Regions from separate parts of the Virgibacillus sp. W0181 genome, predicted to be linked through region 1. Evidence: riboswitches for the same ligand, from Rfam matches in the RefSeq annotation. Region 1 holds a riboswitch; each other region holds the start of a gene.
The links. A riboswitch is a leader RNA that binds a small molecule or an ion and turns the genes downstream of it on or off. The one in region 1 is predicted to bind S-adenosylmethionine.

Region 1 (5,530 bases):
CTGTTAACCTACCTAATAAATTCAGTGAAAACAATTTGCGAAAAAAAGATGAATAGTATCAAGCAGATTAATAGGACTACGATCATTGGAAAAAACTTTATAGTCAATCGTTCAATTGATACATTGGATATACAATGCGCTGCGAATAGGTTCATGACAACAGGGGGTGTCAACTAAATCGATAAACATGCTTAACTAACTATTCGTTAATTAAAGAAAATGAAGGCGAAATAATGATTCCGCCTTCTACTATAGAATAAATTGCCTTATTCTATTACATATCTTTTTGAGCATCGAGGACGCGTTGGAGTATATCCCCACCAATTTCCGGCTCCCACTTTTCATAAATCGTTCTAGCCTTTTCAGCGAATGCCTCCCGTTCCTCATCCGTTAATTCAATAATTTCATTCTCACCACTATCAATAATTTCTTGTTTAATTTCTTCTTCAGATTCTCTAATCAGGTCTCTTTCAAAGTCACGTGCCTCATATGCTGCTTCCCTTACTTGTTCTTGTTGTTCTTCATTCATTTGATCCCAAACAACCTTGGAAATAAGTACTGGTAATGGATCGTAGAGATGTCTTGTTTCTGTAATATAGGGCGCTACTTCATTATATCCATTTAAAACAATGTTTGTATATGGATTTTCTGCCCCATCTACAGTGCCTTGCTCTAGTGCAGTAAATAGTTCAGTAAACGCAACGTTTGTGCCTGATGCATCAAATGCTTTCATAAAATCAACATGCACCGGTGTTTCTAGTATTCTAATTTTTTGTCCTTTCAAGTCTTCTGGCTTATAAACAGGGGTGTCTGTTGTGAAAAGGTGTCTCCACCCTTGGTTAAACCAAGCAAGCCCAATAATTCCATCTTTTTCTACACTTTGAAGAATTTCATCACCAATAGGACCATCTAATATTTCTTCAGCTGCTTCTTCGCTTTTAAATAAGTATGGTAAGTCTAAAAGTAACGTTTTATTTGTAAATCCACTTAAAATAGCGACTGAAGGAACCATAGCACCAATAGTACCTTGCTGTAATTGTTCAAGAAGTTCTGTATTAGATCCTAAAGTGCCATTTGGAAATATTTCCACTTTTACTTCTCCATCTGTTTTTTCCTCTACTAATTCACTAAATTTTTCAACCCCTATTGCATAGGCTGTATCCTCTCTCGTAACATGGGCCAATTTAATCGTTACTGCTTCTCCATTTTCACTTGCATTTGTATTACTGTCTCCTTCAGAAGCACCTGCTGTATCTGTATCTTCCGACTTTCCGCATGCTACAACTACAACCGTTAATAAAATAAATGATACCAAGAGAAATAATTTTTTAAAATTCATATAAAAGCTCCTCACCTAATATTATTATTTGTTTTCTACCATTGGCAGATGTCTTATGCTGCACATTTTTATTGGTTCATGTCATTCCTCCTAAGAAAAGCGCAAGCGCCCTGGTCAGCCCCGACAAGCTTAAGCAAGAAATCGTAGTGGCGGTTTTTGCCACGAAGAGTTATTGCTTAAGACCTCGAGGGGCTGGGCTGGCAGGCTTAGATCGCCACGTCCTGTGGCGTCGCCTGCACTAGAACATCCTGTACGTCGAAGCTAGACAGCTATGCGCAAAACTTTATACTTTCTGACCCCCTTAGAAAGCTTGGCTTGTCGCCAAGCCTTTATGGCGAAAGCCTTAGTTGCACTTATGCAGTAAGAAAGTTATATACTTTCTTATCTGCTAAATAAAAAACCCCCTTCCATAAGAAGAGAGCTCCCACAACATTCTCTTCTCATCTCCCGGAAAAATCTCCCGTAGGATTTAGCACCTTTTTAAGCTAGTAAACTAACTTAATGGTTGCCGAGCTTCATCGGGCCAGTCCCTCCACTTCTCTTAATAAGAAATACCTTATTTAATTGTCCATAATAATAATTAAAAACACCTCTCTTGGAAGAAAGAGAGGTGTTAGACGCATGTATATTACCTCTTATCTTCCTAAGCAATTTGCTTAGCTGGATTTAGCACCTTTTAAGCTAGTAAACTAACTTAATGGTTGCCGGGTGTCATCAGGCCAGTCCTTCCACCACTCTTGATAAGATATTATTAAATTTATTATGGTTTAATTTGTTCAACAGATAATAATTTATCACAGCAATTCGCGCTTGTCAAGTTGGTCAACAAAACAACCACGTATGGACCGATTTTACTTGTATAGGTGGCTTTGTAATGGGTGTGACCACGGATACATTATTTCTATTCACCCATATATTTTGATTCGGTATATTCGCCTTCTAAATACATTTTCCTCGTATCAATTCAAAAACAGATGACAATAGTCTCTTTCGCAGAGAGTATAGTGCGTGACAATCGAACAGTATGCTAAAATTGGGCTAGATTATTAAAGGAGAGCATGAGCGAAGATGGGTTTACGTTTTTAAAAACAGGAAATCCTTTAATATTAGGGATACTGCGTTATATCTTTGCAATCTATTTGTAAGCTAGAAAACCGAGACAAAAAATTGAGGAAGTGAATTATATGTCTGAAATAAAAGATGAAATCATTTTAAGAGAACTAAAAGAAAATAATTTAAAAAGTATAGATTTAAACATACCGAAAGAAAAAATTAGTGTATTTACTGGTCTTTCAGGCTCAGGAAAGAGTTCAGTTGTTTTTGATACATTAGCAACAGAAAGCAGAAGACAAATGACGTTGAACTATCCTCTCTATGTTAGAAATCAAATGCCAAGATACGAAAGACCTCATGCCGGTCTAATGCAAAACTTAAGCCCTGTTGTCGTAGTAGAGCAAAGACCTGTAGGTGGAAATTCTCGTTCAACAATTGGCACCTATATGGATATCAATCCTTTGATTAGACTTTTGTTCTCACGAATAGGAAATCCACCAATAGATGCTGCTACCGATTTTTCCAGTCAAAGTTCATTTGGCCGATGTCCAAAATGTACCGGGTATGGGAGGGTGATCGCGCCGGATGTAAATAAACTGATCGATTTCGATAAATCACTCCGGGATTATGCGGTACAATTTAAGCCACTGTCACCTTCAGGTTGGCAAGGCAGATGGATGATTACCGGCGGATTATTTGATCCGGATAAACGGATAAAAGACTACCCGGAAGAAAAATTCCACCTCTTAATATATGGTCCCCCAGAAGGTGAAAGAGTCTTTGCGCCTTTTCATACAAAAAACGGCCCGCAACCTCATGAGTGGGACGGGTTATTGCCTAGATTTACACGCCTCTATATAAACAGAGATGTTTCAAAGCTAAAACAAATTTCCCAAGAGGACGTCTTGACTTTTTCAACACATGCCTTATGCCCGACCTGTCAAGGATCTGGCCTAAATCCTAAAGTATTAGAATGTAGAATTAGCGGCTTAAATATCGCTGAATACAATCAATTGGAACTAACAGAATTACTAGAGCAACTTACAAGGATAAAAGAACCGCCAGGGGAGTCGATCGCACGACAAGCAATCCCGCATGTCAATCAGCTCGTTGACATGGGGTTAGGATATTTGAGCCTATCACGAAAAATGAATACCTTGTCCGGTGGAGAAGCACAAAGGGTAAAAATCGCTCGTCATTTAGGGAGCAGTTTGAACAATATGACATACATTTTCGATGAGCCTAGTGCTGGACTCCACCCGGAAGAAGTAGGCATGTTAATCCAGATGCTGCAACGGATAAAAGCCCACCATAATACCGTCATTGTCATCGAACATGATCTATCAATAATAAAAGTAGCGGATGAAATAATAGAAATGGGTCCGGGCGCAGGTGTAGATGGTGGTGAAGTTGTCTATCAAGGAAAATTGTCGGGATTAAAAAACTCTAAAGCTGCAACAACCTTAAACAATAAGCTAGAAATCAACAAAAATCCAAGGGATATAGAAAGTTATTTTACAATAGAAAGAGCAAGTAACCATAACTTAAAAAATATAAGCGTTTCAATCCCTAAAAACGCCCTTGTTACGGTATGTGGGGTTTCCGGTTCAGGTAAAAGTTCCTTAATGTTAGAAGCATTTCCGGAAAAATATCCAAACACGATTCAAGTTGGACAAGGCAGCATCGGAATTTCTACCCGTTCGACAATGGCTACATATATGGGAATAATGGATGATATTCGTTCCATATTTGCAAAAGAAACCGGACAACCAGCCGGGTTATTCAGCTTTAACTCTTTAGGAGCTTGTCCTATCTGTAAAGGCAAAGGAATTACAACACCAGATGTAGCATTTGCTGATCCCGTTACAATCTCCTGTGAAGCATGTAATGGTACGAGATATTCAGACGAAGCACGGTCATATCAATATCAGGGTAAAAATATAGTCGATATTTTAGAGTTAACGATAAACGAGACGATAAACTATTTTACTAAACATAAAATTATAAGGGGAGTGAATACGCTACAAGACGTAGGCTTAGGGTATTTAACTTTAGGACAGACGACAAGTTCTCTCAGTGGAGGAGAAGTCCAGCGCCTAAAACTTGCCAACCACTTACAAACGGAAGGAGAAATCTACCTATTAGACGAACCATCGTTGGGACTGCACGCAAAAGATAATGGAAAACTTTTAGATGTATTTCAAAACCTTGTAAACAGAGGTAATTCCGTTATAATAATCGAACACAATCTAGACTTTATAGCATCGAGCGACTGGGTAATAGAGTTGGGTCCAGGTGGTGGAAAAAAAGGTGGAACTATTATATTTGAAGGTACACCAGAAGAAATGTTAAATAAGGAAACCTTGACAGCGAAATGGTTATGGAAGGGAGTTTCAGAATAACTTATTTGAATTATCTTCCTTAGTACTAACTGACCTCCTTAACAGCGTTATTGCAAGGTCGTCCTATTACACTCAGGAAACGACAAATTCTGACCTACATAAAATAACGCCGTTCCCTTTAACAGGAATGGCGTCATGTCAGTTTTTGCTCCAACGAGTTCTTCCTTTTCCAACCATTTTTAAGGCAAATTGTTAAGGACCAACAAACCTTTTCAGCAAACTCGGAAATCTAATATAGATTAACATCAATATTTTACTATTATTTTACACAATATACGTTTTTTTGCTTCGACCTCCTTCGACTAATAATCCGCCGTCGTTTTTAAGATATTCAATCATACCTTCTGCAGCTCGATAAGCAAAAGCTCCAATCGTTTCGGTTGGATTAGAATTGCCGAAGTGCGGGAAAGATGACCCCCCTACTACAAATAAGTTTTCCATATCCCATACCTGTGAATAGTTATTTACAGCTGAAGTTTCCGGATCATCACCCATAATGACCCCTCCAGCTGAGTGTGTGTTTATACTAGCGCTACTTATCTCCGCCGCATCGGATACTTCTGGAACATCTACGATATCTGCTCCCATCTTCTCCATAATTTCTTTAGCCTTTTCACTTATTTGTTTAGCCATATTCAATTCCTGATCGGTAACCTTAGCTGTAATTCTAAGAAGAGGATCTCCATATGCATCTTTATAGGTAGGATCTAAATCCATATAGTTATGTTGACGCGGT
Region 2 (5,530 bases), on a different contig from region 1:
CAGTATGATTCTAGACGGGGCAGAAATAGGAGAAAATTCTTTTATTGGAGCTGGAAGCCTTATTCCGCCTGGGAAAATCATTCCACCAAACACGCTTGCTTTTGGACGTCCTGCCAAAGTAATCCGCGAACTGACACAAAAAGACATCGAGGAAATGGATCGTGTTCGAAAATCTTACCTCGATAAACGGGATTATTATAAAAACCATACAGAACTTGGACACGAACTTTAATTAAGAAAAGCGCTAGCGCCCTGGTAAGCCCCAGGCATAGCTTAAGCAAGAAATCGTAGTGACGAATTTGGCACGAAGAGTTATTGCTTAAGACCTCGAGGGGCTGGCCGCTAGAGCTAGACAGATATACGGAAAATTATATGTATTCTTATCTTCTAAGAAATACGCTAGCGCCCTGGTAAGCCCCGATGTACACTAAGCACTATACTTTGTTAATCCGTGAACATGGATTATAATAGCCCCCTGCTCAATAAGAGCAAGGGGCTGTTTTTGTATGTGCTCATTTAACTGTAATCGCAGTAAGTTCCTCTACTTTATCTGTCTTTTCCCATGGAAAAATTATATCCGTCCTACCAAAATGACCATAGGCAGCTGTTTTTTGAAAAATTGGACTTTGTAAATTCAACATCTTTATGATGCCTGCAGGTCTAAGATCGAACAATTTTCGAACCGCTTCGACAAGCATTTCTTCTTGAACAGTGCCTGTTTCGAATGTATTAACCGCAATAGATACTGGTTCTGCGACTCCTATAGCATATGCCAGTTGCACTTCACAAGCATCCGCAAGACCGGCTGCTACAATATTCTTTGCGACGTAACGAGCCGCATAAGCACCTGAACGATCAACCTTTGTTGCATCCTTTCCACTAAACGCTCCACCACCATGCCGTGCATAGCCACCGTACGTATCGACGATAATTTTACGGCCGGTTAATCCAGTATCCCCTTGAGGACCGCCAATCACAAATCGTCCAGTTGGATTAATAAAGTATTTCGTTGTCTCATCTAGTAATCTTGCCGGAACGATCGGTTCGACGACATGCTGTATAATATCTTTTTCAATTTGTTGAGATGTAATATCCTGATGATGTTGTGTGGAAACTACAATAGTATCTACGCGAACAGGCTCACCATGTTGATCATACTCAATGGTAACTTGCGTTTTACCATCCGGACGTATATAACTCAACGTTCCATCTTTTCTTACATCAGCTAACCGTTTTGCTAATTTATGCGCCAGAGAAATAGCAAGTGGCATCAGCTCCTCTGTTTCATTGCACGCATAACCGAACATTAAGCCTTGATCTCCAGCGCCTATTGCGGCAATTTCCGCTTCCGACATATGTCCTTCACGAGCTTCCAGTGCCCGATCAACCCCTCCAGCGATGTCTGGAGATTGTTCATCGATGGCCGTTAATACGGCACAAGTTTCTGCATCAAATCCATATTTAGCACGTGTATATCCAATATCTTTAATCGTCTGTCGAACGATTGCAGGAATATCTACATATGTATTCGTCGTAATTTCACCCGCAACTAAAACTAGACCGGTAGTAACCGTTGTTTCACAAGCGACCCGAGCAAACGGGTCTTTTGTTAATATTTCATCCAAAATAGCATCTGAAATTTGGTCACAAATTTTATCTGGATGTCCTTCTGTTACAGATTCAGATGTAAATAACCGTCGATTAACTGTCATCATTGAGTCCCTCCTCTAAAGAAAACTATATTTCGGTACTCTATTTTCATTCATTTTTAAATTATTTCTCACAAACACAAAAAAATTCCTCCCTACAATCATGAGGAAAGGAAAATATAGCCTTTCGCTCTTATTGTTCAAGGAAAATCCTTGCACCAGGTTAGCACCTTTTCACTGCCGTGATGGTTGCTGGGCTTCATCGGGTCTGTCCCTCCACCGACTCTGAATAAGAGTATCCGCTTCAAATTTATCCTAACGAATTAATGGTTGTATGTCAACTGCCGTAATTGCTTATAATATGCACAACTTCACAATTTTGTCATTAATGTTAACAAACATATATGTCAAGTAAAATTTTAAAACATTTAATGTGCACCATTTATATAATGTGTTATACTAATAATCAGATTTAAGAAACTGAACAAAGGAAGGTATCTTAATATGAATTCGATTAAACATACATCCGTATTAAATGAATTTAGCAGGAAAACTAACGTTTACGAAAATTTATCTGTCCCAACATTAATTGAAAATATTTTATCACATAATGAAGGGGAATTAACAGTTACCGGATCCATCCAGGCGACAACAGGGAAGTATACGGGACGTTCTCCAAAAGACAGATTTATCGTACGTGATGATGTTTCCGATGCTGATGTTGATTGGGGTGCTGTCAACCAAGCTATTGATGAAGAATCTTTTGATAAGCTACACAATAAAGTAATGCACCATCTTCAAGAAAAAAATGAAGTTTTTGTTTTTAAAGGCTTTGCCGGTGCGGATAAGAATTACCGCCTTCCGATACAAGTGATTAATGAGTATGCATGGCATAACTTGTTTGCACGACAAATGTTCATTCGACCTACAGAAGATGAGCTTGCCGAACATGAGGCAGGATTCACCGTTATTTCAGCTCCAACTTTTAAAGCAGATCCGACGATTGATGGGACAAAATCAGAGACCTTCATCATTATCTCCTTTAAAAGACGCACGGTATTAATCGGCGGAACGGAATATGCTGGTGAAATTAAAAAATCGATCTTTTCTGTCATGAATTATTTATTACCAATGCAAGATATTTTATCCATGCATTGTTCAGCTAACGTAGGACAGGAAGGCGATGTCGCCCTGTTTTTCGGCTTATCCGGAACAGGTAAAACAACACTTTCTGCTGATCCATACCGGAACTTGATAGGTGATGACGAACACGGTTGGGGACCTAACGGCGTCTTTAATATTGAAGGCGGTTGTTATGCCAAGTGTATTGACCTATCAGCTGAAAAGGAGCCACAGATATTTAATGCCATCCGATTTGGTTCAGTTCTGGAAAACGTTGTATTGGATGGAATATCGCGAATACCTGATTATTCCGATACTACGTTAACGGAAAACACACGAGCAGCATACCCATTGGAAAACATCGATAACATTATATCACCAAGTATCGCGGGGCATCCTAACACTATTTTATTTTTGACAGCTGATGCTTCGGGAACATTGCCTCCAATTAGCAAGCTGACGAAGGAACAGGCAATGTATCACTTTTTAAGTGGATATACGAGCAAACTGGCAGGCACGGAGCGTGGCATTACGGAACCACAAGCAACTTTTTCCGCATGTTTCGGATCACCATTTTTGCCATTGGCACCAGCAACGTATGCCGAAATGCTCGGTGAAAAAATAGATCAATTTGAATCAAATGTCTTTCTAGTTAATACAGGATGGACCGGCGGGTCATACGGAGCCGGCAAGCGTATGAAATTGGCCTACACACGAGCAATGGTTCACGCAGCACTCGAGGGTGAATTAAATACGGTCGAAACAACGAAAGATGAAATTTTCGGTTTAAATATTCCGCTGCATGTACCAGGTGTTCCAGACGAAGTTTTGGTCCCTAAAGAAGCTTGGGACGATAAAGAGGCATATGATAAGACAGCGAAAGCACTTGCAGAAAAGTTTCACGAAAACTTTACTAAATTCACAAAAGCAAGTGATGAGATAAAGCAAGCGGGTCCAACATATAAAGGGTAATCGCATTATCGTCTTAAAATCCGGATTCTCTATAGAGAGTCCGGATTTTTGTGTTTTTAGCGGTAAACGAATCATGCTAACCCTCAAGCATTTCTGTATTTATATAGGCATTCACACATTTCTCTAAAAAAGCATACGCTATTTTGACACGATATCAAGAGTTATGGAGGAGTTGTCTACTATGAAGAAATATGGCTTCATCGCCTTTATTGTTGGCAGTTTACTTATCTTCACTTCAGCATGCAGTAGTAGCAGTACTACAAATATTCAACTAGCTGAAGTTACCCGCTCTGTGTTTTATGCACCACAATATGTAGCATTAGAAAATGGATATTTTGAAGAAGAAGGGTTAAATGTAGAACTGAAAACAACCTGGGGCGGCGATAAAACAATGACTGCCTTATTATCGGACGGTGCGGATATTGCATTGGTAGGGTCAGAAACATCGATGTATGTTTATGGGCAGGACGCAACAGATTATGCAGTGAACTTTGCCCAACTAACCCAGACAGATGGAACATTTCTTGTTGCCAAAGAGCCAAAGCCTGATTTTTCCTGGGATGACTTAAACGGAAGCATCTTTTTAGGTCAACGTAAGGGCGGCATGCCGCAGATGGCAGGTGAATTTGTTTTAAAGAAACACGATATTGATCCGCATGCTGATTTGGAATTAATACAAAACATTGACTTTGCTAATATTCCTGGTGCGTTTTCTTCTGGAGATGCTGAGTATGTTCAATTGTTTGAACCAACTGCAAGTATTTTCGAAAAGGAAGGTAAAGGTCATATAATTGCCTCATTCGGTGAGGAGTCCGGTCATGTTCCTTACACGGTGTTTATGACAAAACAGAATTACTTGAAAGAAAATGAAGATGTAATTAAGAAATTTACAAAAGCCGTTTATAAAGCTCAGCAATGGGTGGAAGAAAATGAAGCAGAAGATATTGCTAAAGTCATACAAGGCTATTTTGAAGATACAGATGTAGATATGCTAGCAGCATCAGTCGAGCGTTACAAAAGTCAAGGTTCCTTTTCAACTGATCCAATCCTAGGGGAAGAGGAATGGAATAACTTACAGCAAATTATGGATGAAGCCGGTGAACTTCCCGAGAATGCACCATATGAAGAGCTTGTAAATACGAAGATAGCAGAGGAAATTATTTCCGAATAAGGAGGGGTCCTATTGTCATACCTAACTTTGGATAAGGTTTCCCACCATTACTTTTCAAAGAAGAACTTTACAAAAGCGTTAGATGAACTATCGTTTTCAGTTGACAAAGGAGAATTCGTAGCAATATTAGGCCCGAGCGGTTGTGGAAAATCCACTATTCTGTCCATTATCGCTGGGCTTATTGAACCGACGGAAGGTGATGTTTTACTGAATAAGCAAAAAATAAATGAATCCAAATTGGCTATTGGCTATATGCTACAGCAGGATTACCTGTTTCCATGGAAAACGATTGTAGATAATGTGTTGATTGGTCCTACAATCGGAAAAATGATGAATGAAGAATCGAAAAATGAAGCAATTAAACTACTAGAGGAAGTCGGTTTATCTGAAGTAATCAATGATTATCCGAGTTCATTATCCGGCGGAATGCGGCAGCGAGCTGCTTTAGTACGTACCTTAATGACAAACCCTGAAGTATTGTTACTGGATGAACCCTTTTCGGCTCTAGATTATTTAACAAAACTAAAGCTTGAAAATCTTGTTTCCAAGCTGCTGAAAACTTATAAAAAAACAGCGGTCCTTGTTACCCATGATATTGGAGAAGCCATTTCCATGA
Region 3 (5,530 bases), on a different contig from region 1:
ATGATCGACAAGTGGAAAGCAAATTGGTAACTTATACACAAATAAAGCAACGTAAATCGTTTATTATTGTTCTTACAAAGAAAGTCAAGCGATTGGTGATCAGGTAAAAAATCAAATCAATTCAAGTGAGTGGCCTATACAGTGTGGGTTCGCACTATTCCAGGAAGGAAGGGGGAGGTGGATCTTTGAATCGGCAAAGTAATTATCGATTGCTTCAATTAAGAGACATTCTGTTTAATGAAACGGATGATAACCATGAACTTGATATTAATGAAATACAGGAAAGGCTACAAAAGGGTACAGACTCTTTTGATACACGGACAATTAAGAGCGATTTGGAAATTCTTGACCAAACAGAATTTGAAATTGTAAAAAATAAGGGGAAGTTTGGCAAGCTGCTGTACAGTCATCAAGCAAAAGTTTTTGAAACATATCAGCTCCGTCTGCTTGTGGATGCAATCCTTTCCGCCCGATTTATTACAACAAATGAAAAAAATAAATTAATTGATAAGCTAAAACAGTTAACAAGTACACATATAGCGAAAACATTACCTGAACCGGTCGTTTTCAGCCCCTCTGTAAATATGGACTATGATTTGGTTAAATTAAATATTGATCGCGTTCACCACGCTATTTCCAATAAAAAGGTAATCATGTACCAATACGGACGATTTAATGTCGAAAAGAAGTTTGAATATAGTCGCGACGGTGGTTATTATTATGTTGAACCATATGCACTTATTTGGCAAAATGATTTTTACTATCTGATTGGTTATTTTCAGGAAGCAAATGAACTGCGCCATTATCGTCTTGATCGTATCCGTAACATTGGAATTACAAATGTATCATTTCAAAAGAAAGCATTTGAGCTTCAAGAATATATTGACCAAAGCTTTCATATGTTTGCCGGTGAGGACATAAGAGTCAAAATCCGTTTCCATATGAACCTTGTCAATGTAGTGCTTGATCGTTTTGGTCAAGAAGCGGATATGGAGAAAATAGATGATAATCATTTTATATTAACAGCAAAAGCAAAATTATCTACAGGGTTAATTAATTGGATTCTAACATGGGGCAATCAAGCAAAAGTATTGTCACCAGAAGGTCTTGTATCGGAAGTGAAAGAGAAAATTTTACAAATGTATGAGACATATGAAGATTAACCATCCGGATCAGTGTATACATCTGCCGGATGGTTTCTTTGATTTGGTTACTCTTCTATATCATAAGTAGATTCAATGCCTAATGTTTCATAAGGCACTTTTATTTTGAATGACAGGTTATTCGCCTCCAAGTCAAATTGCTCTACACTGACATGGAAATTACTTTTAATTTTCATATCTGTTACCGCTACATAAATTTCCTCTTCTTTTGGATTGACAGTTACCCATTCAGGCATCGGCAAATATTTGCTCATATACTCCATTATTTTTTTATTCGGTAATTGCAGTAAACCGACAGAAATAGACTTTTGTTTCAAAATAACATCGCCGTTGTCCTGTACAATTGGATCAAGGTGAATGACAAGCGGAACAGTCGTGGAAAAAACGGGCAACTCTCCAAGCAGTTGAACATCCTCTTCCAAAATAATCTTGTAATGATGATTTGTATTGTTCAGTAGCTTTTCGATATAAGCATTAGCCAGTTCATTCAAATTCTTTTTTGTTGTCCGAACGACAAATTCGGAGCTGTCATCGGTTGTAACCGTATCAGAAGGGGAATGCTCTGTGTTGGGTACAGGCCAAAAAAATAAAATGACAATTAGAATAAGTATACTAATGTTCACAATAAGCAACGAATAAAAACGCCGTTGCCAGTTTTGATCAGTTTTCTGTTTCTTTTTCATCTTCATCCATTTCACCTTCTTGTTCGGTTAAATACGAAAGCACCCGTTCCGCAATTCGCTGATATCCAAGGTGGTTTGGGTGAAAATTATCTTCAGCGAACAGATTGACTGTGTCTTCATTGAATAAGTCATCTATTGGAATATAATACGTCTGATCAAACGTTTGTGCAACGTTTTTCCCAGTATTATTCCATCCGTTCACAATCATATCAAGTTCTTCAATATCTTTAAAATATTTATCAAATGGATTGTAAAACCCGAGCAAATAAATTGATGTATCTGGATTTACTTCCTTAATCTTATTAAAAATCATTTCGAGTCTCTCTTCATATTGAAGTCGTTCGTGTTCAAATTTACGCATTGTTAAATTCGTGAAGCTTTCTTTAAAAACTTGCATAATATCATTCGCACCAATTGTAATAAGAACGATGTCCGCTTGCTTGAGGGACGCGGCAATTTCCGGATCTTCTAGCCGCTTTAACAATTGGTCGGAGCGGTTACCTCTTTTGCCGTAGTTTTCAAATTGTACGATGTTTTTATTCTCGTTAAGCGATCGATTAAGAATGCCTACGTATCCGCCTTCTCCGGTACTGTCTCCAACGCCCTGTGTTAATGAATCCCCAATGGCGACAACTTTTGTTCCTTTATTGAAAAAGAAATCAATGGCACTTTTGACCGAATCGATAATAAATTCCTTTACTTGATCACGTACTTCATCTTCTTCACTATCATTGTTTGCTTCGTCTGTGCTAGAGTCGGGAGCAGTTTTTTTTTGCTCCGGCTCGCCTTCTTCCAATGTCGTATCTTTAGGCATTTCTTCTTTTTGTGGAATCGTCTCCTCGGAAGTGTTCGGTTTCTTGTCATTTGTTATAAATAAAATAATGCCGATGCCTACAATTATTAGTAGAATAAAAATATAGAGAGCAACTTGTTTAATATGGATCACACCTATACGAATGTACTATATATTTATGAAGGTAAAGAGCTGTTATTGCTACAATTTTAAAATATATGTAATAGAAATTGTTCATTTTGATTGTTAATATATAAAAGCATAAAAACCGAAAATTATCCTTTGGAATCGAAAAGGAGGATTTCATCTATATTTTACACGTTAATTTGCCCGTGTAAACCTGAACGCCCAATCTGTAATCAGATATTAATCATTATTATTTGAACGCTGCTAAGAGGTCAAGGGCACTTTTTGCGGAAATCGGCAGTAAAAAAAGTCCGCCCCGATGTGAAGGCGAACTTTATCATAGATATAGTGTATATCTTTTTAGTGCTGTATAGTGTTATTCTCTAGTTGCTTTTGAAATTGCTTGTTCTAAGTCTTTTAAAATATCCTTTGTTGACTCAATACCTACAGAAAGACGTACCAGTTCTTCCGATGCGCCACTTTTCTTTAGGTCTTCAGCGCTTAACTGCTGATGAGTGGTGGAAGCAGGGTGGATGATAAGCGATTTCGCATCTCCAACATTAGCCACATGTGACCATAGCTGAATATTGTCGATCAGTTTTCTGCCCGCTTCTCGACCACCTTTTATTCCAAATGTAATAACCGATCCGTACCCATTTGTAAAGTATTTCTTGGCTAGTGCATGGGAAGGGTGATCTTCCAAACCAGGGAAGTTGACCCATTCAACAGCAGGATGCTCTTGTAAAAAGGATGCAACTTCTTCTGCGTTTTGATTGTGGCGCTCGATACGTAAATGCAATGTCTCCAACCCTTGCAATAGCAAAAATGCGTTTTGTGGGCTTAAGCAGGCACCAGTGTCCCGAAGCAACTGTACACGCAACTTGAGTGCAAAGGCCGGTTCACCTAAATCGACAAAGCGAAGGCCGCCATAGCTTTCATCCGCTTCTGTAAATCCAGGAAATTTACCGGAACCCCAATCAAATTTTCCAGCATCCACGACTATCCCGCCGATTGCGGTACCGTGTCCGCCTATCCACTTTGTTGCGGAATGCACGACAATATCAGCTCCCCAAGCGATTGGATTGGAGAAGTATGGCGCAAATGTGTTGTCAATAATTAATGGGATATTGTTGTCATGCGCAACTTCTGCTACTTTTTCGATATCAAACACATTTAAACTAGGGTTTGTAATCGTCTCGCCAAAGACTGCTTTTGTTTTATCGGTAATAGCTGATCGGATTGTTTCCGGATCAGTACCATCAACAATTTTTACGTTAATACCATATCGTGGCAGTGTATGAACGAACAAATTGTATGTGCCGCCATATAAATTACTGTCCGCAACGATTTCATCACCCGCACCGGCAATGTTTAAAATCGCATACGTAATAGCAGCCATTCCCGAAGCAGTTCCTACCGCTGCAACACCGCCTTCCAATAGTGCTACACGCTGTTCGAATACGTCAACGGTTGGATTCATAATTCTTGAATAAATATTTCCGGGTTCTTTCAACGCAAATAGGTTTTGCGCATGCTCCGTATCGTTAAACACATATGAAGTGGTTTGGTAAATGGGAACCGCACGTGAACCTGTTGTTGGATCGGCAGTTTGTCCCCCGTGTAGTAGAATCGTATCCTTGTCTTCAAAATTAAAGTCTGTCATTAATAATTCCTCCTTAGGTTTTTAAAGGCACGTTGCCTTTCTTATTTTTTGTAGCAGGAATCTGGATGAAAGAAAAGGATGAAACAGAAAAGCCCCCTTCATAAGAAGAGGGCGTTATATGTAACCGTTCCTCCCCTTATCTTCCAGATCAACGGATGACCTGTAGGATTTGGCACCATCAAAAGCAAAACATGTTTGCTCTTAGGTTGCTGGGTTTCATCGGGCCTATTCCCTCCACCACTCTTGATAAGAGATATAATCATTCGATTGAAATGAATGTTACATGAATTTGAATTGTTTGTCAACACAAAATAAAATATTTAATGTTGGTGTTTCACTTTTCGAATTGGGTGTTGTTTTAAGGAAGAACCCATATAAATGAAAAGTGCTATCCAAATAAATATAAAAGAAACGAGATGCGCCGGGGAAAACGTTTCTTCATACAAAAAGACACCAAGAAGTAACATAATCGTTGGAGCCAAGTATTGTAAAAAGCCAATCATTGATAAAGGAATCGAGCGAACAGCGGAGCCAAATAGTAATAACGGTGCCGCTGTTGCCAGTCCCGTTCCGATTAATAATACAAATGTTAGTGGTTGTGGCGTGTTGGCTGCAACCGTACCGTTGGAAAAAAAGCTTAAGTAAATAAGGGCAATTGGCGTAACAATCATTGTTTCGATTGTAAGACTGAAAATGGAATTTAAATCGACCATTTTCTTAAAAAGTCCATAAAGAGCGAATGTAACGGCGAGTAAAATGGATACCCATGGAAAAACGCCAAAGCTGAATGTCAGATTAAGAACCCCGATTGCGGCTAATATAATGGAAAATAATTGCCTTTTTGATAACCTTTCTTTTAAAACAATAATGCCAAGTAAAATGCTGACAAGCGGGTTGATATAATATCCCAAACTCGCTTGAATCACATGCTCGCTATTAACCGCCCATATAAAAATCAACCAATTCATACTGATAATAAGAGAAGCGGCCAGCATGTTAATACTTTTCTTTCGGTCCTTCAGCAGCCGCTTGCACGCTTGAGTAAATTCCGATCCTTTTCGTAATGATAATACGACAACAGCCATCAATACGAATGACCAGA

Region 2: linked by a shared signal. The riboswitch ahead of metK (methionine adenosyltransferase) and the one ahead of ACLIBG_RS13250 (TRAP transporter substrate-binding protein) in region 1 are both predicted to bind S-adenosylmethionine.
Region 3: linked by a shared signal. The riboswitch ahead of ACLIBG_RS13695 (O-acetylhomoserine aminocarboxypropyltransferase/cysteine synthase family protein) and the one ahead of ACLIBG_RS13250 (TRAP transporter substrate-binding protein) in region 1 are both predicted to bind S-adenosylmethionine.

Annotation. Positions count from the first base shown of each region.
Region 1 covers NZ_JBPYCR010000039.1:275-5,804, forward strand. The annotation lists gene ACLIBG_RS13245 (TRAP transporter large permease subunit) at 9-173, opposite strand; gene ACLIBG_RS13250 (TRAP transporter substrate-binding protein) at 275-1,339, opposite strand; SAM riboswitch class I at 1,777-1,890, opposite strand; SAM riboswitch class I at 1,972-2,086, opposite strand; gene ACLIBG_RS13255 (ATP-binding cassette domain-containing protein) at 2,524-4,794, shown strand; gene ACLIBG_RS13260 (GMC family oxidoreductase) at 5,059-5,530, opposite strand, start outside.
Region 2 covers NZ_JBPYCR010000011.1:5,785-11,314, forward strand. The annotation lists gene ACLIBG_RS06650 (gamma carbonic anhydrase) at 1-232, shown strand, start outside; gene metK (methionine adenosyltransferase) at 513-1,712, opposite strand; SAM riboswitch class I at 1,840-1,945, opposite strand; gene pckA (phosphoenolpyruvate carboxykinase (ATP)) at 2,154-3,743, shown strand; gene ACLIBG_RS06665 (ABC transporter substrate-binding protein) at 3,925-4,914, shown strand; gene ACLIBG_RS06670 (ABC transporter ATP-binding protein) at 4,927-5,530, shown strand, end outside.
Region 3 covers NZ_JBPYCR010000042.1:2,938-8,467, forward strand. The annotation lists gene ACLIBG_RS13675 (hypothetical protein) at 1-107, shown strand, start outside; gene ACLIBG_RS13680 (helix-turn-helix transcriptional regulator) at 186-1,163, shown strand; gene ACLIBG_RS13685 (YpmS family protein) at 1,211-1,852, opposite strand; gene ACLIBG_RS13690 (SGNH/GDSL hydrolase family protein) at 1,824-2,792, opposite strand; partial or broken gene ACLIBG_RS13695 (O-acetylhomoserine aminocarboxypropyltransferase/cysteine synthase family protein) at 3,151-4,428, opposite strand; SAM riboswitch class I at 4,562-4,681, opposite strand; gene rarD (EamA family transporter RarD) at 4,749-5,530, opposite strand, start outside.